DNA from 3 places in the Streptomyces sp. NPDC002573 genome. Region 1 is predicted to be linked to each of the others. Evidence: riboswitches for the same ligand, from Rfam matches in the RefSeq annotation. Region 1 holds a riboswitch; each other region holds the start of a gene.
The links. Region 1 has a riboswitch for cobalamin ahead of ACFYX0_RS08535 ((2Fe-2S) ferredoxin domain-containing protein). Riboswitches for the same ligand answer to the same signal wherever they lie in the genome.
Positions count from the first base shown of each region.

Region 2: it holds a riboswitch for cobalamin, as region 1 does, so the genes downstream of both, ACFYX0_RS04270 (CbtB-domain containing protein) here and ACFYX0_RS08535 ((2Fe-2S) ferredoxin domain-containing protein) in region 1, are expected to answer to the same signal.
Region 3: it holds a riboswitch for cobalamin, as region 1 does, so the genes downstream of both, ACFYX0_RS15065 (prenyltransferase/squalene oxidase repeat-containing protein) here and ACFYX0_RS08535 ((2Fe-2S) ferredoxin domain-containing protein) in region 1, are expected to answer to the same signal.

Region 1 is NZ_JBIARC010000006.1:128,900-135,910, reverse strand. It holds gene ACFYX0_RS08565 (DEAD/DEAH box helicase) at 1-92, opposite strand, end outside; gene ACFYX0_RS08560 (cold-shock protein) at 435-638, opposite strand; gene ACFYX0_RS08555 (GNAT family N-acetyltransferase) at 1,165-1,653, opposite strand; gene ACFYX0_RS08550 (hypothetical protein) at 1,592-1,906, opposite strand; gene ACFYX0_RS08545 (hypothetical protein) at 2,754-3,035, shown strand; gene ACFYX0_RS08540 (hypothetical protein) at 3,137-3,913, shown strand; gene ACFYX0_RS08535 ((2Fe-2S) ferredoxin domain-containing protein) at 4,107-4,517, opposite strand; cobalamin riboswitch at 4,559-4,750, opposite strand; gene prpB (methylisocitrate lyase) at 4,837-5,742, opposite strand; gene ACFYX0_RS08525 (hypothetical protein) at 6,015-6,491, shown strand; gene ACFYX0_RS08520 (hypothetical protein) at 6,511-6,807, opposite strand.
Region 2 is NZ_JBIARC010000003.1:128,480-135,490, reverse strand. It holds gene fxsT (FxSxx-COOH system tetratricopeptide repeat protein) at 1-1,276, opposite strand, end outside; gene ACFYX0_RS04280 (hypothetical protein) at 1,639-2,028, shown strand; gene ACFYX0_RS04275 (enoyl-CoA hydratase/isomerase family protein) at 2,140-3,216, shown strand; cobalamin riboswitch at 3,281-3,425, shown strand; gene ACFYX0_RS04270 (CbtB-domain containing protein) at 3,462-3,683, shown strand; gene ACFYX0_RS04265 (CbtA family protein) at 3,705-4,457, shown strand; gene ACFYX0_RS04260 (hypothetical protein) at 4,459-5,265, shown strand; gene ACFYX0_RS04255 (ParB N-terminal domain-containing protein) at 5,303-5,689, opposite strand; gene ACFYX0_RS04250 (amidohydrolase family protein) at 6,332-7,011, opposite strand, start outside.
Region 3 is NZ_JBIARC010000013.1:42,198-49,208, forward strand. It holds gene ACFYX0_RS15050 (ABC transporter ATP-binding protein) at 1-573, opposite strand, end outside; gene ACFYX0_RS15055 (energy-coupling factor transporter transmembrane component T) at 570-1,658, opposite strand; gene ACFYX0_RS15060 (SCO2322 family protein) at 1,661-2,347, opposite strand; gene ACFYX0_RS15065 (prenyltransferase/squalene oxidase repeat-containing protein) at 2,344-3,576, opposite strand; cobalamin riboswitch at 3,695-3,823, opposite strand; gene ACFYX0_RS15070 (SDR family NAD(P)-dependent oxidoreductase) at 3,946-4,737, opposite strand; gene ACFYX0_RS15075 (alpha/beta fold hydrolase) at 4,757-5,707, opposite strand; gene ACFYX0_RS15080 (TetR/AcrR family transcriptional regulator) at 5,778-6,347, opposite strand; gene ACFYX0_RS15085 (DHA2 family efflux MFS transporter permease subunit) at 6,420-7,011, opposite strand, start outside.

The DNA of each region.
Region 1 (7,011 bases):
GCCTGCGAGCCCGTGCGACTGCCGCCCTTTCCGGCGGCGGCTCTGCCGTGACGGGAGCGGTCGAAGCGATCGTTCGTGCGTGTGCGGTTCATGCGGAACCTTCCTCGATGTGGCGCATATCAAGGAATTCCCGCAGCAATGAGCGGCATGGAGAATTACAAGTATGGACCGGTGGCAAAAAACAGATTTGGGCCGGCGGAAATACCCGGGGGTACAGGTGCTGAAATGGGTGACGTGATGGGGACGCAAGATCCGGGCGTCGGCTGCGGCGCAGCTCTTCAGGACGCTCCTGCATCACTGAAGGAGGAGCCGCGCGTGGTGAGACTGCGGATTCCTCCGGGTCACCCCGCAGTTGAAACTGCTGCGGGGGATGTGTGTAGCTGGGGCCCGCACCCCGAAGGATGCGGGCCCCAGCTACAAAATGTGCGTCAGCGTCAGGCCGGAACGATGTTCTCGGCCGTCGGGCCCTTCTGGCCCTGCGCGATGTCGAAGGTTACCTTCTGGCCTTCCAGCAGCTCACGAAAGCCCTGCGCGGCAATGTTCGAGTAGTGGGCGAACACGTCGGCGCCGCCACCGTCCTGCTCGATGAAGCCGAAGCCCTTTTCCGCGTTGAACCACTTCACGGTACCAGTAGCCATGCCATATCTCCTTCGGGGCAGTACATCGGGATCCGCACTGCGCGGACGCCGTGTCGCCGCAATGATTACCCCGCCCGGAAATGACCGGAAATACAGAAGCGCCCCCAACCGACAGAACCGGGTGGGGCACTCGAAGTTTCGGGAACCACGACTGCAACCGAGATCGACAGTAGCACACTGCAACGACCCGTACACATTACACAATTCCGCTCCACTCAGTGCGACACAAACTCTCACTACGCGGTCCGCCAAAGCCTCACTTCGCAAGCACAGATATTGATCCATTCGGAGTGCCACGTTTCAGGAAGAGCGGTCTCACAAAGTGCAACCCTGACGCCAGGGGGCGACGACGTACGCGGCTGTCCGTAAGACGCCTTCGAAAGGCGCCCAGCAGCACCCTCGCCTCGCTCCTGCTGCGGGGGAGAGGCCGCCGGCGCAGACGATCCCCCGCCAGGGCAGAGACGACGGCACACACGCAGCGCGCCATGCTGGCGAAGCCGGTAGCCCTGCGAACCGGCGCACCGCGTTATTCCGAAGGAATGCGAAACTCGAATTCGGGACGGTCCCACGGCACGGCGGGCGGGTTCGCGAGCGCAGTCCCGGTCCGCACTGCACCGACGCGGTGGTAGAAGTCCTCGGCGGGAACATGCGACACGACCTTGACACGGTCGAGCCCGGCGGCACGAGCCTCGGACTGCATGTGCGCGACGAGCAGCCGTCCAATGCCACGTCCTTGCGCTTCGTCGGCGACGAACAGCAGGTCGAGCTCCGGCGGAGCGAGGACGAGCGAGTAGAACCCGAGGACCCGGCCTCCATGCTCGTCGGCGCCGACGGCTACGAAGGCGCGGTGGGCTTCGATGTAATCAGGACCGACCCGGTAGCCCGCCACTGCGGATGCGTACTTACCCTCGTAGGCGCCTGAGCCACGCACGAGCCGCGTGAGCCGTTTGGCATCATGCGCGACTGCCCTCCGTATCGTGATCGGCTGGCTGATCGGGGAAGTGCGTGAACTCATCGGGAGAGTATTTCGCACCGGGGAGCGCCTTCGTGCGGCGGGTCGGCTGCTCAGACAGGCGTTCCTGCACCGCTCCCGGGAACCACTCGCCCAGGCCCCGATCGACCACGTCACTGCCGCGGAACAGGCCACCCGCCAGCAGCGGGTGGACGCCCACACCGCTGCGGAGAAGCCGACACCAGGCGAGACACCACCCACTCGGAAGCCTCGCGATGCTGTCGGCCCCGGCGAGCATCGCCGCGACCAGCGACATCACCTTCGCGTCCGCGGCGGCCCCGGCCCCGTTCGCGGCCCCGGCCAGGCGGACCTTCTCGCGGACCAGGCCGGGCAGGCCGCACCGCCGGGGCCAGGCGCACCGCCGGGGCCAGGCCGCCGTGCGCCAGCAGGTTCGCGTCGTCGAACGCGGCGAAGGTCGCCGCGGGGCTGTGGGAGGATTTCACCTAGGACGTGCCTTGTCTTGCTGCGGGTTGGAAGCCTAGAGAACTCCCATCCTCACAGGTCACAAGGCACGTCCTCTCCATGGGGGCACCGTCAGCCGGTCACCGATCGATGGATCCAGGCTCAGCCATAACTCAAGGCTATGTGGATATGTGCAAGTCTCCTCTACTGCCCGCCGGTGGACCGCTCTCCGGTTGGGGCCCTGTGCCGCTATGAACCGCGAGACAGCCGACGTATTCCCGTCGCCCGCTTTGAAATGCCGGTGAATTCCCTGTCGCAGCTCAACCATTCTCGTCAGGGTGATGTGCGCGTTCCAGGAGAGTCGCCGAGTTGACCGTGCCGCGCAGGTGGCCGAGCAGGGCGGGCCCATGCTCGTGGCGCCCGTGGCCGCCGGCCCGGACCGGACGAGGCGTGCCTGGAATGTCGTGGCGCCGGGGATCTGCGGGGCCGACGCCGGCATGGCCGCCGACCGCTCCCCGGCCAAGGGATTCCCATCACGACGGCCCACGTGGCGGCCGGTATGGTCGACGAGAGGGGCCCGGGCGTGCGGGGCTGGGAGATCGGCGAGCGGGCAGGCGCAGGCTCGTTCGGCGGCCACGGCGGCGCCTGTACCGCATGCCGTCCGACGATGTCGTCCACTGCCCGCGGCGCCGCATCCCGGCGTGCCCTACCACAGCGGCTGGGCGTCCACCATCACCGTCCCGGCTGGCGCCCTCGTCCGGATCCGCGACGGAATCATGGCGGAGGCCGCACCCTTCGGCCGCGCGGGAGTGATCTTCGGCCCGGCCGCCGCCGAGCCCGAGACGCTCCACACGCAGGACTGGAGCAGCGAGCGGTGGACCGCTCCGCCTGCCGTGCACTGCCTGACCGGCGACTCCTTGTCGGGGCACCTCCGGCCCGCAGGCTGCACCGGGCGTCAACTGAGACGGCCGCCCGCCGTCTGAGTACGGGTACTCATGCCCGACTCGGCCGTCCTGGTGGACAGTGACGGTCGGGCCGGGCGTACGACGATGGAGAGTCAGCTGCCGATGAGAGGCGGACAAGCATGAGGGCCTTCGCGCGGCGTGCCGCCGGCTCGAAGAGCGTGTGGGGCTCGTTGGCGGTGATCGTCCTGTTCGCCGTCTCGGCCTGTTCCACGACCCCGGACCGTGCTGTCAGCGACAAGCAGCTGCGCAAGCTCGGGGAGAGCAGCCAGGCGGTGCGGGCCCGGGAGCGTGCGGAGCAAAGGCTTCGGGGCGTGGCGCGGGCGTACGCCGACCGCACGCCCCTGTCGCTCGGCCTGGTCGTGGTGCACGACGTGTGCGTGCCGGGATCGGGACCGGGCTGGTTCTTCCAGCAGAAGATCGACGACTACAAGGTCGTCTGCTCGATGAACACCACCGCCTACTACGGCGCCGCCCCCAGGCACGTGGGCGACACCCTCGACGGGATCCTGACCGCGGGCGACCACACCCGTTCCGGGCCGGCCGGATCCGGAAGTCCCATCCCGTTCACGCACGACGACCACGGAAGGCGGCTCGTCGCCTACTACCGGGGGCACGGCCCGAACCCCCAGGGCTCGCAGGCCACGGAACCGACCCGGCTGGCCGTCTCCGGACAGACGCTGACCTGGGACACGACACGCGGCGGCGCCCCGCGCCGGCTGGTCGAGGAGCCCTACGCCGGTCTCGTCGACGATCCGCCGGTGTCCCGCGTGGTCCGTGACCCGAAGACCGCCACGGTCGCCGCCATCCGGAAACGGTACGGCCTGGTGTTCAAGCTGGAACTCCCCTACAGCGACTATTACGGGGTGCTCAAGAACGGCCGGACGCGCACGGAGTGACGTCGGTGCCGGCCGGGCACGGCTCCATCAGCTCCCGCACGCACGCGCGCAGCCAGGCGGGCGCGGGGGGTCGGCCTCGAGGCGGGGGTGCCAGGCGAACCCGCAGGCATCAGATCCGGTCTGAACTGGGAGCGCCTGATCCTCCTGTCGACGACGGGTCTCCGGGGCGTGGCCTTCTTCTCGGTAACGGTCTTCAGGTGGTTCGGGTTGCGTCGCGTGGCCGGGGGCTTCGGCGGGGGGTGAAGGCGTAGAGGTCGAGGATGTCGGGGCGGGGAGCGATGCCGGGGCCGCCGGCCCGTACCCATGCGGCGATGTCCTCGGTGGCGGCCGGGTCGTTGACGAGGCCGAGCCAGACGGGACGGGCGCCGGCGGCGCGTCCCGCGGCGGAGGGCTGGACGACGATCACATTGGCCTGGTCGCACACGTCCAGGCAGGTGGAGACCCGTAGGGGCGCGTGCTCGGCGAGGCGGGCGGTCTGTTCCGTGTGGTCGACCCCGGTCACCTTCGGGCTTCCGCAGCAGCAGTCCCTGCACACCACGATCCGGCACGGTGCCAGGCCGGCGGAGCCGGTTCCCACCGGTTCATCGGTTCGTGTCTCGGGCATGGCACGTCACGCTCCTCCTCCGGGGAGATCCGCCCCGGTCTGGGTCGAGGAGGCGACGACGTGAGTCTCCTGGCTCTCGGGTCGCTGCTGGTCCCGTTCTTCCCGCCCGTTGCCGGGCAGTGGTCTGTTCGGGATCCGCTCGCCGATCACAGTGGCGGGACCGCGCCGGACTTTCACCGGCTTCCTCGTTCCGCCGTCGCCTTGTTCGTCGGGCATCGTCGCATCCCGGGTCACGGCGCGTCATCACCGCCGCCGGTGGGGCCGGTCGGGCGCCCTGCACCAGGCGCGGTGGTGGACGGGCGCGGATGTCTGCGGTGCGTCAGGTGCCGGGTGGGAGGGTGAAGTCGTAGACGGCCGAGTCGAAGGCCGAGTAGTCGGCGTAGCCGAGGAGTTCGTAGAGGCGGGAGCGGGTCTGCATACGGGGCAGCAGGGGCTGCTGGGTGCCCTCGACCGCCAGGGTGCGCAGACCCTCCTCGACGGCGCCCATGGCCAGGCGCAGCAGGGTGACCGGGTAGAGGGCGATGTCGTAGCCCAGGTTCTCCAGGGTGCGGGTGTTCAGCAGGGGGCCCTTGCCGAACTCCGTCATGTTGGCCAGGAGGGGGACGGGGACCGCCTGGCGGAACGCCTCGAACTCGGCCTCGTCCGGGAGGGCTTCGGGGAAGATCGCGTCGGCGCCCGCGTCGACGTACGCCTTCGCCCGGTCGATCGCCGCCGCCAGGCCCTCCACCGCGCGGGCGTCGGTACGGGCCATCAGGAGGAAGTCGGGGTCGCGGCGGGCGTCGACCGCGGCCCGGATCCGGCGGGTCATCTCCTCGCGCGGCACGACGGACTTGCCGTCGAGGTGGCCGCAGCGCTTGGGATTGACCTGGTCCTCCAGATGAAGCCCGGCCAGGCCCGCGTCCTCCATCAACTGCACGGTGCGCGCGGCGTTCATCGGCTCGCCGAAGCCGGTGTCCGCATCGATCAGGACGGGCAGGTCGGTGACCCGGGTCGTCTGCTGGGCGCGGGCGGCGATCTCGGTGGAGGTGGTCAGGCCGATGTCGGGCAGGCCGAGGTCGGCGGCGAGGGCCGCGCCGGAGAGGTAGGCGGCCTCGAAGCCGGTGTCCTGGATGAGGCGGGCGGAGAGCGGGTTGAGGGCGCCGGGCATGGGCAGCAGTCGGCCGGTGGCCAGGCGCTCACGCAGGGCGCGGCGGCGTTCGGCGGGAGTGGTGCGGGTGTGGAGCATCAGAACAGGCCCTTCGGCAGGTGTGCGTCGTACGCGGCCACGGACGTGGTGCTCGATCACGGGACTGCTCGCCTTCTCGGGCGGCAGTTCCTGAAGCGGACACCTGGAAGCCTGGCGGTGGCCTGTGCGCGTGCCACCCGTGGTGGAAATTTCACTCGATCGTGTGACTCGCAAGGACCGAGTCGACCATGAACCGCCATACGAGCGTGCGGTGTTACCGGGCCGGCCGTCGCGGGCACCACGGAACTCATCGACGACCCATAGGAGTTCGCATGAACAGCCTCGACCGCTACGATCACGACCCGGACGCCCTGGCCTGGGCCCGCGCCAAGATCCGCAGAGCCGTCGACCGGGCCGAACGCGCCGCCGGCAACGGCTCTCTCAGTGCCGAGGAGCGCGAGGAGTGGCGGCGCATCGCCTCCTATGTGCGGCGCGAACTCCTCACCCGCGACGATGTCGCCCACGCCGCGTTCGACGAGCGCCTGCCCGCCTTTCTCGGCGCGATCCCGGTACGGCACGCTGAGGGACACGAGGATCCGGAAGCCACACTCAACACCCTCTCCCCCGCCGAACGCCTCAAGACCGCGGGGGCCGTCGCCAGGATCCGGGCCTGGATCGCCAGCGAACCCGTCACCGCCGACACCGGCTTCGGGGACGGTTATCGCGAGGCCCTCCGCGACATACAGGTCCTCATCGGGCCGGCACCCGAGGAACATCCTGAGCAGGATCACGAGGAGCCCGCTCGATGAAACCGCCGGTGCCCGTCCGTCACGGGTGTGTGGGATGCGACGTGCTGCTGTTGCTCCGTTGCAGGGCTTCCTGCCCTCGCTGGTTCGCGACCTGCAAAGCCTTCAGATAGTCGGCCTGCGGCAGGCGAGCACACTCCGGTGCTCCTATCCCGCCGTGCCGCCCGGTGACCATCCTGTCGGTGCAGGCGGCGATCTGACCGGCGCTCGCGTGGGTGGCCTTGGCGGTCGGGCGCGCGGGCGTGCCGTGGCCCGGGGCCGAGCAGGCCGTCAGAGCGAGGGCGACGGCGGCGAGTACGACAACGGTGGTGCGGGACAAGGGGTCTCCCGAAGGCACGGTGGCCGGTCTGCGCGGCAGACGGCCTGGAGGTACGGCGGCACGAGGACGGACACCGCGCGCCGCGCCGCCACGCTATCGGACCGTCAGGTCTTCGACGACCGCACTCGGCGCGGACCTGAGAGCCGTTGATCTGACGGCCGTTGACCGGGCCGTCGGCCTGACGGACCGCTCACCGCTCGGCGC
Region 2 (7,011 bases), on a different contig from region 1:
GGAAGGGTTCGGGAGCCAGCAGGCTCAGGGCGGCCAGCAGGGCGGCCGCGCCAGGGTGGTCGGATTCCAGGCGGGTGGTGGTGAGGCGGACCTGCGCGGCCAGAGAGACGGGGTAGCCGGCGGGGCGGCCCTCGGCCAGGACCTCGGCGGTGTTACGGGCCAGTTCGGCGCTCAGGTCGGCGGCGGACAGACCGTCGGTGAGCAGGGCGGCGGCCTGGACGAGGGCGAGGGGGAGGTCGTCGAGGGTCCGGGCGAGGCGGTCGGCGTCGCTCTCACTCAGAACGGCGCCGTGGGCATGCAGCAGGGCGACCGATTCGGCACGGGTGAAGACGTCGACATTCAGCGGGCTGGCGTGGGCCTGCCAGTGAGGGCTGCGGGAGGTGATGAGCACATGGCCACCACCACCCGGCAGATAGGGGGCCAGGAGCTCGGGGTCTTCGATGTTGTCGAAGACCAGCAGCCAGCGGGAACGGGTGCGCAGCTCCCCCGACAGCGCGTCCACGGCGTCGGCGGAGGGTGCGTCGGCGGGCGCGGCGCCGATGCGGGTGGCGAGCTGGGCGAGCTGATCGGGAATGAGGGCGGGATCCTCGGCGGCGATCCACCAGGCCAGTTCGTACTCGCCGGCGAAGCGGTGCGCGTACTCGACGGCGAGCTGGGTCTTGCCGACCCCGCCACGTCCGTGCAATGCCTGGACTGCCACGCGACTACTGGCCGCCAGTGTCTGACGCAGCCGGACAAGGAGGGTGTCGCGGCCGGTGAAGGAGGCGTTGCGGGCGGGCAGGTTCCACACCCGCGGCAGCGAGCCGGGCAGGCGGGGACCGCTGCCACCCAGCTGCCGCAACGCCCCGGGAAAGGCCGGTGCAACGGTCGGCCGACGCGGGCTGCTGACCGCCTCCAACAGCACCCGGCGGGCGGCCTCCTCGCCCAAGTCGAACAGATCACGGGCGATGAGGGGGCGCAGGATCGCCGGCGAGACGACCTCCGCCACACGAACCGGGGTGATCTTCTCTTTCATCGCCATGATGGCGGTCCACTCGGGCGTGGTGAACCGGTCCGGCTCGAAGTAGGCCGGGGAGAACAACGCCAGAAAACACCCCCGTTCCAAAGCGGCGCTCATCTTCAGGACGAAGTTGTCACCCGCACCCCAGTCCCAGTAGTCCAGTTCCGCCTGGAAACCGGCATCGACCAACTGCCACGCCGCCCACTCCGCCCAGGCCCGATCCGCCCCCGCGTGACTGACGAACCACGCCCCGCCAGGCACCTCAACGCCGCTCATGCCGATCCCCCGAGCCCAGCCACCGCACTGAACCTCCGAGCGTAGAACCCGACATCCGCAAGCGACTTGCGTTCACCCGTACAAGCCAGGAAACAGGCAGCATCCGGGACCACGACATCGGCGCACACCACCGAGGGCCAGCGCGGATGGCCCCAGACCGCGAGGGCCTCGATGTGTGATCGGCGCTGCCCGCTCGCACTCCGGAGCCGTTACGCCTTCGGGATGGACGGAGAGCTCCCCCGGCTCGCGCGAAGCCGGTGGCCGCGTTCGATCGTGTGGACGGTCGCGGGTAGGCTCCTTGAATGGGGGCGAGCTTGCGGGACAAGTGGAGAGGGCTGCCGCGGTGGGCACGATGGGCTCTCGTGGTCTACCTGGCCGGTTTCGGCGAAGGTACGTGTGCTCACATCAGTGATCTGGTTCGTGGCGGTATCCATGCCTATGCTGCGTTTCCGCACGCGTCGATTCGGGCGTACTTCGTGAGCCTTGTCGTCCTCGACCCGCTGGTCGTGGTGCTGGTGGGACTCGTGCGGCGAAGCGGCATCTGGTTGGGGAGCGTAGTGATCACGCTGGACGTGGCCGCGAACTGGATCAGCAACTGGCCTTCGGTGAAGGCCGATCCGGTGCGTCTGCTGCAACCGGTCGGACTGACCCCCATCACGCTCTTCGGCCTGTTCGTCCTGGTGTCCTGCATTCCCTTGCTGCGAGCGGCGACGTGCGATTCGACGCCGGTGCCGAGCCGAGCGAGCATGTAGGTGGGCACCGGAAGATCGTCCGTGAGCTGACCCGCGTGTCCACCAGATCCTGGAAGGAACCGACGAGATCATGCGCGTCATCGTGGCCCGCGGCCTGACGGAGGCATTCGGATGACCGGCGGCGAGGAACCCGTCCTCTTCCACGTCACCGGGCGGGCCGCCCGTATCACCCTCAACCGGCCGAGGGCACTCAACGCCCTGAACCATGCGATGGTCCGCCGTATCGACGAGGCGCTGACCGCCTGGGAACACGACCCGGCCGTGGAGACCGTGGTCATCACCGGAGCGGGGGAGCGTGGTCTGTGCGCGGGTGGCGACATCCGGGCCGTCCACGACGACGCACGCGACGGGGACGGCTCCGCCTCGGCCGCGTTCTGGCGCGACGAGTACCGCCTCAACGCCCATGTCGCCCGCTACCCGAAGCCGTACGTCGCCGTCATGGACGGCATCGTCATGGGCGGCGGGGTCGGCGTGTCCGCGCACGGCAGCGTCCGGGTCGTCACCGAGCGGTCCAGGGTCGCGATGCCCGAGACCGGCATCGGCTTCGTCCCCGACGTCGGCGGCACCCGGCTGCTCGGCCTCGCCCCGGGTGAGCTGGGCACCCATCTCGCCCTCACCGGCGCGCAGATCGGCGCCGCCGACGCCCTGCTGTGCGGCCTCGCCGACCACTACGTACCGTCCACCTCGGTCCCCGAACTCCTCGGCGACCTCGCCGAGACGCCCGTACGAGACGTCCTCGCTCGCCATGTACAGCCCGCGCCGCCCGGAGAGTTGGCCGGACAGCGGGAGTGGATCGACAGCTGCTACGCCGCCGACACCGTCGAGGAGATCCTCGACCGGCTTCTCGCTCACGGCGGTCAGACGGCCAAGGAGACCGCGGAGGTCCTGCTCTCCCGGTCGCCCACTGCCCTCAAGGTCACCCTGGCCGCGGTGCGCCGCGTCCGTCGCCTCGGCACGCTGGAACAGGTCCTGGACCAGGAGTACCGGGTCTCCTGCGCTGGCCTGCGCACCCACGACCTGGTGGAGGGCGTCCGCGCCCAGATCATCGACAAGGACCGCACCCCGCACTGGTCCCCGGCGACCCTCGCCGAAGTGTCCGACGCCGACGTGGAACGCTTCTTCGCCCCCCTCGGCGACCGCGAACTGGGGCTCGCCGGACAAGGCACCGCCACGGAGACGGCTTGGTGAGCGAACTGATCGTCCGCCTGGCGTGGAGAGGAAGATCACGCCAGGGGAGGCGGTCTTGGCCGGGTACCCGACACGCGGTACGGTCTTTCCGATATTGACGACGGTACGACGGAAGCCGGTGGAAATCCGGCACGGTCGCGCCACTGTATGCGAGACGCCTCCCGGGGCGGCTCGTGAGTCAGACCCGTGGCCGTCGTCGTGTGCACCACCGAGATGGGACGCGAACTCCCAGAGGAGGTCCTGCCATGGCGCAGACCGTCGCCCAGCCGACAGCCACCAGCCCCGTCGTTCCCGCCAAGCTGCCGCTGAACGCGATAGCTCCCTGGGCGGTTTTCTTCGGCATCCTCATGCTCATCCTGCTGTACTTCGTCGGCGCCGAGCAGGGCGCCACCTCCGTGTTCAACGGCACGGACGTCCACGAGTGGGTGCACGACGCCCGCCATCTGCTCGGCTTCCCCTGCCACTGACGCGAGGGACGCCGCACACCCATGAACTCCGCAACCGTGCGCAACCTTCTGGTGCGGGGCATGCTCGGCGGCCTGGCCGCCGGTGTGCTCGCCCTGGTCGTGGCCTACCTTCTCGGTGAGCCGGACGTCGACAGCGCGATCAGCTTCGAGGCAGCTCACTCCCACGAGCACGAGATGGAAGTCGTCTCCCGCTCGCTGCAGTCCACCGCCGGTCTCGCCACCGGCGTCCTGGTCTACGGAGTCGCGTTCGGCGGTATCGCCGCGCTCGCCTTCTGCTTCGCGCTCGGCAGGGTCGCCAGCTTCTCCCCGCGGGCGACCGCGCTGCTGCTGTCCGGCTGCGCGCTGCTGGCCGTGTACGTCGTGCCGTTCCTGAAGTACCCGGCCAACCCGCCGTCGGTCGGCAACCCCGACACCATCGGCAAGCGGACCACGCTGTACTTCCTGATGATGCTGCTCAGCGTGCTCCTGGCGATCGCCGCCACCATTGTGGGCAAGCGGCTCGCACCGAGACTGGGCAACTGGTACGCGACCGTCGTCGCCGTCGTCGGCTTCGCCGTCGTGATCGGTCTGGCGTATGCCTTCCTCCCGGTGATCAACGAGGTGCCGAAGGACTTCCCGGCCACCCTGCTGTGGCGGTTCCGTCTCTCGGCCCTGGCCATCCAGATCGTCCTGTGGGGCGGATTCGGCCTGCTCTTCGGCGAGTTGGCGGAGCGCCAGCTGAATCCTAAGCCCGCACCGGCCGCTCGGGGCCGGGCGGTCGCCGCTCCGAACTGAGATGGGTACAGAGAGGATGGCGACCCTGGGCACCGTCTATGACGCCGAGCCGGCCGTGCGCGACGTCGACGACATCATCGCCGACCCCGACCGCGCGGGCGGCAACGATGGCCCCGAACGCCGGAAAGGCCCGAAGGCCCGCACTAAATGGCTGTGCGGCTCCGTCAACGACACCGCCGCCGAAGTCGTCGCCGCAGTGTTCGACCAGGCCGAATCCCGCGATCCCGGACACACGCGGACCTGGGTGGCCCTGGTCGACGGCGCACCCCACCAGATCGACCTGATCAACGAGCAGGCCGCGGCCAGGGGCATCGGCGTCCACATCGTCATCGACATCATTCATGTCCTGGAGTATCTGTGGGGCGCCGCCCACGCCCTGCACACCACCGGCGACAAGACCATCGAGGCCTGGGTCGCCCGGACCGGCCGCACCATCCTGGCCGGCGGCGCCATTCAGGCCGCCGAGCAGATCAGAGCGGCCGCGACGGCCGCCGGCATCGCAGCGGGCAAGAACAAGGGCATCGACGACGCCGTGGCCTACCTCGCCAACAAGGCCGAATACCTGCGCTACGACACCGCGCTCGCGGCCGGCTGGCCCATCGCCACTGGAATCAGTGAAGGCGCCTGCCGCCACCTGGTGAAAGACCGTCTGGACATCACCGGAGCCCGCTGGGGCCTGGCCGGGGCCGAGGCCGTGCTGAAGCTTCGCGCGCTGCGATCCAACGGCGACTTCGACGCCTACTGGGCCTGGCACGAGAAGCAGGAGTTCATCCGCAACCACCAGGCACGATACCGACTCACGGCGTGATCAAAACAGAACCCTCACAGGAACTGCACCCGCCTCCTCAAATAGGATTGAGATCACGGCGCTGGAGGTTTTCCACCGCCATCACCTCTAAATCCAGCCCCTCGTGAGACAGCTCCGGACGGACCTCGATCGGCACCTCGTATACATCCGCCGCAGCCGCCGCTGCGGCACGACGATGCCCAGCGATGATCACATACCTGGCGCCTCCGATCGCGGACGCGTGATCCGGGTACGCGGCGAGATGTGCCTCCCGCGTCACCACCACCAGGGGCTGCACCACGCCGACCGATCTCATCGACTGGATCATCTCGGTTAAGTCGCCGAGGTCCGGGCGTGGATTATCGGGATGAGCCGCCAGCTCAATAGTCTTCGCGTGGCTCCTGCCGCCCGGAACTACCTGCTCAATTTCATGAAAAACGGACACAAATCTCCACTTTAGACTTCCAGGTGCTTCTTGGTTGGATTGGTCTCTTATCCGACGCGCCAAATAGGGACATTGGCGAGGGGTCAGTCCGGCGCCGGAAGTGCTGCAGTTTCTGCCACCGCGCCCGGTTTCGTACTCACCGTCAAGCCCGGCGACGACTACGAGTCCCTGTTCGGGTCATGGCCGCCGAGCCGCAACTCCGCCTGGAGGTGACAAGGGCTGGGCGGCTCGGGATCGACGATCAAGACGGTGTATCAGCCGCCCTCGGGCGGCTCATCAGCGTTCGAAGCCCGCCAACGGCAGTCATCGCGGAGCGGAATTACGTGACCGTCAAAACCTCCCTCCTGCGCATCGCGGGCTTCTTTCACGCCGACACCGTTGGACGCGGCTGTACGTGTTTCGCCATGAAGATGGAGACCCTTCCCCCAACCTGCTATGCGACCGCGACAGGTGCGCCAGAGCGTTCGATGCCGTCTTCACAGCCGACGGCGTCGAGATTCCTCTAGAGCGCGCTCCAGTCACCGAAGAGGAGCGCCCGCGTTTGATGGGTGCGCCCCGGGTCAGTCGGCTGTGCTTGCTCACTGACCCGGGACGCACATGGAACTTGGTCAGGCTCTTGTCAGAGGAGCAAAGTCGCCCCCGTCACCAATTCGCATCGGTGCCGTTGCTGTATAGACGTCCTCCTGCCAGGACGAGGCGGAGAGCACGCAGCGCTTGCAGGTCGCGGAGTGGGTCGCCGTCGACGACGAGCAGGTCGGCGCGGTAGCCAGCGACGAGCTGTCCAGTGTCGGCGTCGATTCCGAGAGCGCGGGCGGCTTCGACGGTGGCCATGTCGAGGATGCGGTCCCGGGGAAAGCCCAGGTGCTCGTAGAGCTCCAGACCGTTCACGAAGCCGTCGAACATGGCGCCTGGCACCCCGGCGTCCGTTCCGGCCACCAGGCGAACTCCCTGCTCGGCCATCCACCTCACTTGGCCGAACAGTTCCTCTGCACGGTCCTTGCCGAACCGCTCGGCGAAGCGCCGCCAGTTGGGGCTCGCAGCCGGGCAGACGTGGATCTCCTTAGCGATGAGATCGGCGACGACGTCGCCGCGCATCTCGAAGCCGCCATCGACCATCCATGTGCAGTGCTCGACCGTGTTCACCCCCGCGGCGACGGCACTCGCGATGCCGTCCGTGCCGTGGGCGTGCGCTGCTACAGGCAGGCCGGTCCGGTGGGCCTCCTCGACGACCAGGCGCAACTCCTCGGTGGTGAACTGGGACTGCCAGGTCGCGGGTCCGCCCCGGGTAAGTCCGCCGCCGGTGGCCATGACCTTGATCACGT
Region 3 (7,011 bases), on a different contig from region 1:
GAGGTCGTGGACGAGCCGTTGCAGCACGGCGAGGACCTCCTCGGCCGCCGCCGGGTCCAGCGCGGACGTCGGCTCGTCGAGGACGAGGACCCGGGGGTGCGGGGTGAGCACCGAGCCGATCGCCACGCGCTGCTGCTGTCCGCCGGAGAGGGTGGAGATCGGACGGTCCCGCAGGCCCGCCAGGCCGAGCAGGTCGAGCGTCTCCTCGACCCGTCGCCGCATCACGTCCGGGGCGAGCCCCAACGACTCCATCCCGTAGGCGAGTTCGTCCTCGACGGTGTCCGTCACGAAGTGCGACAGCGGGTCCTGCCCCACCGTGCCGACCACGTCGGCGAGTTCGCGCGGCTTGTGGGTGCGGGTGTCGCGGCCGGCCACCGTGACCCGGCCGCGCAGGGTGCCGCCCGTGAAGTGCGGGACCAGTCCGCTGACCGCGCCGAGCACCGTCGACTTGCCGACCCCGGACGGGCCGACCAGCAGCGTCAGTTCACCCTCCGGAACCTCGAAGTCGATGTCCCGCACCGCAGGTTCGGCCGCCCCGTCGTATGTCACGGAGACCTTCTCGAAGCGGATCACGCGGACTCCTCGGGGGCGGGGGTGACGAACGCGGGCAGCAGGCCGAGCAGCACCGCCGCGGCGGGGAGCAGCGGCAGCGCCGGGGCGGCCAGGGGGACGACACCGGGGTGCAGGGCGGCGGGATCGTAGGCGGACCACAGGGCCGGGAGCGCCGCCGCGGCGATCCCCGAGCCGGCCACCAGCCACGCCCGCGCGTCCCAGGTGTCGGGGCGGTAGCGGGTGCGCGGGGAGCGGCGGCCGCCCAGCCGCAGCCCGGCGAGGGCGGCCACGAGACCGGCGAGGAGGACGGGCAGACCGTAGGCGGTCCCCTCCGCCGTCAGCAGTCCGTACGTGCCGGCGCAGACGCCGAGCAGTCCGCCGAGGGTGAGGGCGGTGGTGGTACGGCGGACGGCGGGCGGGACGGCCGCGGTGCGGCCGAAGCCGCGCGCGTCCATCGCGGCGGCGAGCGCCACCGAGCGTTCCAACGCGCCCTCCAGGACCGGAAGTCCGACCTGGGCCAGACCGCGCAGCCCCCGGTCGGGCCGGCCGCGCAGCCGGCGCGCGGCACGCAGCCGCCGTACGTCCGCGACGAGATGCGGGGCGAAGGTCAGCGCGACGACGACCGCCACGCCCGCCTCGTACAGTGCGCCCGGGAGGGCCTTCAGCAGCCGGGCGGGGTTCGCGAGGGCGTTCGCCGCGCCCACGCAGATCAGCAGGGTGGCCAGCCGCAGACCGTCGTACAGGGCGAAGACGAGAGCCTCGGCGGTGACCCGGCCGCCGAGGCGGATGCCCTGCGCCCAGTGCGGGAGCGGGACCTCGGGGAGGGTGAACAGGGTGTGGGTGCCGGGGATGGGGGAGCCGAGGACCACGGTGAACAGCAGCCGGATGGCGAGGACGGCGAAGCCGAGCCTGGCGAAGGCCGCGTAGGAGCGGGACCAGGGGGCCGTGGTGCGGCGGGCCGCCACGACGTAGGCGGACACCGCGATCAGGAGGGCCAGCAGCAGCGGGTTGGTGGTGCGGGTGGCGGCGGTGGCGAGCCCGAGGGCCCACAGCCACCAGGCGCCCGGGTGCACGGCCGGCCGGCCGCGGCCGGGACGGGGCGCCACTGTCAGCCCCTGCGGCGGCGCGCCTGCCACACCGCCGCCGCGCCCAGCACGGCCACGGCGGCGGCACCCGCGAGGAGGCCCACCGACGGGCCGTGGTGTGCCGCGCTCCTCGCCGACGCCTGTCCCTTGTGGTCCGTGGCCTTCGCCGGGGCACGGTCCTGCCCGGACGTCACCTGCTCGCCGCAGCCCTTGGCCGGGTAACCCGCTATCGCGCACAGCAGGGCGTTGGTGTCGTAGCGCAGCGGGCCCGCGACGGCGGCGAGCGCGTCCGCCGTCGTCGCGTCCCCGGGCACCCGGGCGCACGCCGTGCGCCCTGCCGGCGGCCGCTCCCCGGAGGGGGCGTCCGCCGCCGTGCCGAAGTCGAGGACCAGGGCGACACGCTTCTGACCGTCCCGGGCGGGTGTGCCCGCGCAGATCGTCGCGAAGTCCGCGCTGCCGCGCGGCTTGGTCGCGTCCGAGGAGTCCTCGCTCACCGCGAACCGGAAGCCCTGGACGTCCCCGTCGGCGGGACGGCTGGTCGACGGGCCCTGGGTGGCGTACGTCCAGGTGTTGCCGCCACGCTCCCAGAAGGACCAGTAGCGGTAGCCGACGGCCTGGGCCCGGCCCGCGCCGCCCAGCAGCACGCAGGCCGCCAGGAGGACGAGGAGCGGCGCGGTCAGGAGCCGGGCGCCCGCGGGGACGCGGGTCACGGCTGCTGCCGCTTGCCGCGGCCGCTGAGCAGGAAGCCGATGCCGATACCGGCGACGAGGAAGACGCCGACGATCCACCACACGCCGAAGGCGGAGCCCGAGTCGTCCTTCTTGGCGGGCTTCTGGGTCTGGTCGGTCTTCGGGGTCGCGCCGGCCGCCTGCGGTGCCGGGCCCGTCGCGTTGAGCGCGCTGACCAGGTCGGTTCCGCCGAAGTGGCGCGGGTCGGTGCCGGTCGCGAGCGCGGCGAGGATCAGCTGGGCGTACGCGGCCGGGCCGCTCTGCTTCGCCCACGGCCCGGAGTTGGCCTGAAGCCAGTGCAGGGCGCCGGACGCCCGCTCGCCCTGGCCGACGGTGGCGAGGGCGACCACCGCGTCCGCCGTGTTGCCGTAGTCGGGCTGGTCCTTGGCGCCGGGCAGGGCCGAGGTGAGGTGCTGGTCCCTGGCCAGGGCCTTGAGCAGGTAGGCGGCGCCGTTCTGCGCGGCCTGGCGCACATCGGTGGCCTTCCCGCAGACCGGGGCCGCGCTCTCGGCCGGAGCCTTCTCCCCGGCGAACCCCTTGCCGAGCGCGCCGGTCACGGCCGCCGCCGTGGCATCCGCGTTGGCGGTGAGCGCGCCCTTCTTGTCGGGCTGGTAGGCGAAGGCGCCCGCACCGTCGCCGTCGCAGGGCAGCGCGAGCTTCAGCAGCGCGTCGTAGGGGGACTTGCCGTCCATGCGGACGTCCTGCGGCTGCTCGCCCGCCGCCGTGAGCGCACCGACCACGACGGACGTCGAGTTGGCGTCGCTCGCGCCACCCGCGGTGTAGCCCCAGCCGCCGTCCTTGTTCTGCACGGACTTCAGCCAGGCCACCGCCTTGCCGCTCTCGGCTCCGTGGCCGCCGACCGCGGCCAGGGCCTGGACTGCCGCCGCGGTGTTGTTCGTGTCGACGGGCGTCTTGGCGTCGCACTTCGCGCTGGGCTGCGCGCGGTAGGGGGCGAAGGCGCCGCTCGCGCACTGCTGGCCGGTCAGCCAGTCCACCGCGGCGGTGGCGGGCCGCACACCGGCCGTGTGCTGGGCGAGCAGGGCGAGCGACTGCCGCCAGACGCCGTCGTACGTGGGGTCGCCGGTGCCGTAGAGGCCGGACGGCAGCGAGGGCGAGGCGGAGGGGGCGGGGGTGGCGGCGAAGGCCGTGGCGGGGGCCCCGGCGACGGCGGCGATGGCGGCGAGTACCGCGGCGCTGCGGCGAACGATCATGATCGGCGGGTGCCTCTCCCTTGGTGTCCGGGAGCAGGGCGGCACGGGGCATCCCCCGGGCGGCTCGGCTCCGTAGACCTCGACGGTGCCGTACACCGGCGGGCTGCCGGTGCGCGTGAGCCGGTCACGTCCCGTACGCGGTGCTCCGGCTCGCCGCCGTGGGGCGGCTCACGGTTGCGGGGTCAGCGCCGGATTTGCACCGGCTTTCCCCCGTAAGGGTGTGAGAACGACCCGGCTACTGTACCCGCCGGTAGAAGCGTCCTTGAGAGGCCCCTGTGAGAGGGCCCCGGCCGGGCCAGCACCCCGCCCCCGCGGGGCCTTCCGGGGCCGGGTGCCGTCCCGGCCCCGGAACCGGGGACGCGGCGGCGGCTACCGCGCGGACCGCTGGGTCACGGCCATCTCCGCGGTGATCCGGTCGCCCCCGGCGCGGCGCTGCACGATCGCGCTGAGCGTGGGGGCGACCCCGCCGACCATCGCGCCGAGCCGCAGCCCCAGCGGGGCGACGTCGATCTCGGCCGGGTTGCGGTCCACCGCCCGGACCACGGCGCGCGCGACGTCCCGCGGGGTCCGGGTGCCGACCCCGCGCGGGAGGCGGACGCCCGTCCTGGCGAACATGCCCGCGTCGCGGATGAACCCGGGGAAGACCGTCGTCACCCCGACCCCGTACGGCTGGAGGTCCTCGCGCAGTGCCAGGGCGAAGCCGCGCATGCCGAACTTGCTCGCGCTGTACAGCGCGGCCCCGCCGGAGGCGGTCTTGCCCATCAGCGAGGAGATGAAGACCAGGTGCCCGCTGCGGCGGCTGATCATCGCCTCGGCGGCGAGCCTCGCCATGACCACCGGCGCCCGCAGATTGACGTCCAGCATCCGGTCGATGTCCTCGACGGACAGCTCGGGCACGGCTCCGCTCGCGGGGAGCGCGGCGTTGGCGACCACGATGTCCACCCGGCCGGCGCGGCCCAGCAGGTCCCGCGCGCCGCCCGGGTCGGAGAGGTCGGCGGCCAGAGCGCGACCGCCGAGCCGTCCGGCCAGGTCCTCCAGTACGTCGGCGCGGCGGCCCGTCAGCACCAGCTGCGCCCCGCGTGCCGCGAGCGCCTCGGCGATGGCGTGGCCGATTCCACCGGTCGCTCCGGTGAGCAGAACCTGTGCGTCTCGGAGGTGCATGGTGGTTCTCCTGTCCTGGTCAGAGGGACTTGAGGAAGTCGATGAGGTGGGCGTTGACCTCGGCGGGGCGTTCTTCGGCGACCCAGTGGCCGGTGTCGCGCAGCAGCACCATGTCCCGCAGGTCCGGCACCACGGCGCGCATCCGCGCCTCCATGTCCGGCCCGGCGACGGCGACGTTGAGGTCCTTGTCGCCGCCGATGAACAGCGCCGGAGGGGTGATCCGGGCGCCGTCGAACGCGGCGGTCAGCTCCCAGTTGCGGTCCAGGTTGCGGTACCAGTTGAGCGGGCCGGTGAAGCCGCTCTCGGCGAACTCGGCGGCGTAGGCGGCGATGTCGCCCTCGCTCAGCCAGCCGGGGAGGCGGTCCGGCTCGGGGAACATGTCCATGGGCTCGGTGCCCTCCCGCACCACCGGGATCAGGGCGGGGGCCTCACCGGACAGCCCGTACATGATCCGGCGGAAGGTCGTCGGCAGGTCCCGCTCCAGTACCGGGTCGGCGACCCCGGGCTGCTGGAAGTAGTTCATGTAGAAGCCCTCGCCGAGCCTGGCCCGCAGCAGCCCGAGCGGCGGCCGGGACGCGCGGGGCCCGGTCGGGGAGCTGAGCGAGACCACGCCGCGCACCAGGTCGGGCCGGAACATGGCGGTGTGCCAGGCGACGGGACCGCCCCAGTCGTGGCCGACCACGACGGCCTGCCGCTCGCCGAGGGCCTCGATGAGCGCCACGACGTCGCCGACGAGGTGCAGGATCGTGTAGTCCTCGATCCGCTCCGGGCGCGAGGTGCGGCCGTAGCCGCGCTGGTCCGGTGCCACCACGTGGTAGCCGGCCGCGGCCAGCGGGGCCATCTGGTGGCGCCAGTTGTAGGACGTCTCGGGGAAGCCGTGCAGCAGCAGTACCAGGGGGCCGTCGCCGGCTTCGGCGAGGTGCACGCGCAGGCCGTTGGCCTCCACGAAGCGGCGGGTGATCTCGGTCAAGACGCGTCTTCTTTCTGGATGCTGCCGGGCTCGTGGGGCTCCGGTCGACGCGGCCGGAGAACGCGGGCGGTCAGTCGAGTGGTGCGTCGAGGGTGATGCTCGCCCAGCAGTGGTCCTGGAGTGGGATGCCGATCGCGACGAGCACATTGATCAACATGCCGATGCCGAAGACGTGGGTGACCTCCGCGTCGGAACTGCCGGTGCGCTCCTGCACCAGCTTCCACAGGCCCCGCCACAGCGGACGGACGAACTCGGCGATCTCGGAGGCGATCGCGGACCCGGTGCCGTCCTCCGCGCCGACCGAGGCGACGTACACCTGAAGTTGCATCATCAGCAGGTCGCGGCTGGAGACCAGCCCCCGCCACGCCTGTTCGGCGGCCTTCATGGCCTCGGGGCCCGTCAGACCGTCCATGGCCTCCTCCAGGGCCGTCCTGATGGTGCGGAAGCAGCGGTCGGCCGCGGCCAGGAACAGGGCCTTCTTGTCCGGGAAGAGCTGGAAGAGATAGGGCTGGGAAACCCCGGACCGCCGGGCGATGGCGGCGGTGGAGGTGCCGTTGAAGCCGCCTCGCGCGAACTCCACGAGTGCCGCGCGGATGACGATCTCGCGCCGTTCCTCGGCGCTCATACGCGCACTGCTCATCTCGTTCCTCCTGTGTTCCGGCCCGGCTGTGCTCCGGCCCCGGCCGTCGGTCCGACCGCCCCGGCGGGACCGTCAGGGCTCGACCGCGGCGAGATCCGCGGTGGCCTCGGACGATGCGACGTGGCGTTGTGCTCTCGGTGTGGCATTGTCGCCGGTCCGGCCGCGCGGCAGCGCAAGGGCGACCAGCGAGGCGAGCCCGAGAGCCGCGGCACCGATCCACAGGGCGGGGATGAGTCCGTCCACGAACTGCCGGGCGGAGCCGTAGCCGCCCTGCGCCGAGAACACCGCGCCGAAGACGGCGACCCCGAGCACTCCGCCGATGTTGCGCAGCGAGGTGCTGGCACCGGACGCGATGCCCTGCTCCTCGGGCCGGACGCTGCCCATGACGACGTTGGCGACGGGCGCGAGGAAGAGGGACATGCCCACGCCGGAGACGATCAGGGCGGGCACCTGCGCGGCATAGGACACCTGCGGGGTGGCCACGGCCGCGTACCAGCCCATGCCGACCGCCTGCACGGCCAGGCCCAGCGTGAGGATGGTGCGGCTTCCGATGCGGTCGGACAGCGCGCCCGCCAGGGGGGTGACGGCGATCGGCATCGCCGTCCACGGCAGCATCCGCAGGCCAGCCTGGAGCGGCGTGTAGCCCTGGACGCCCTGGAGGTAC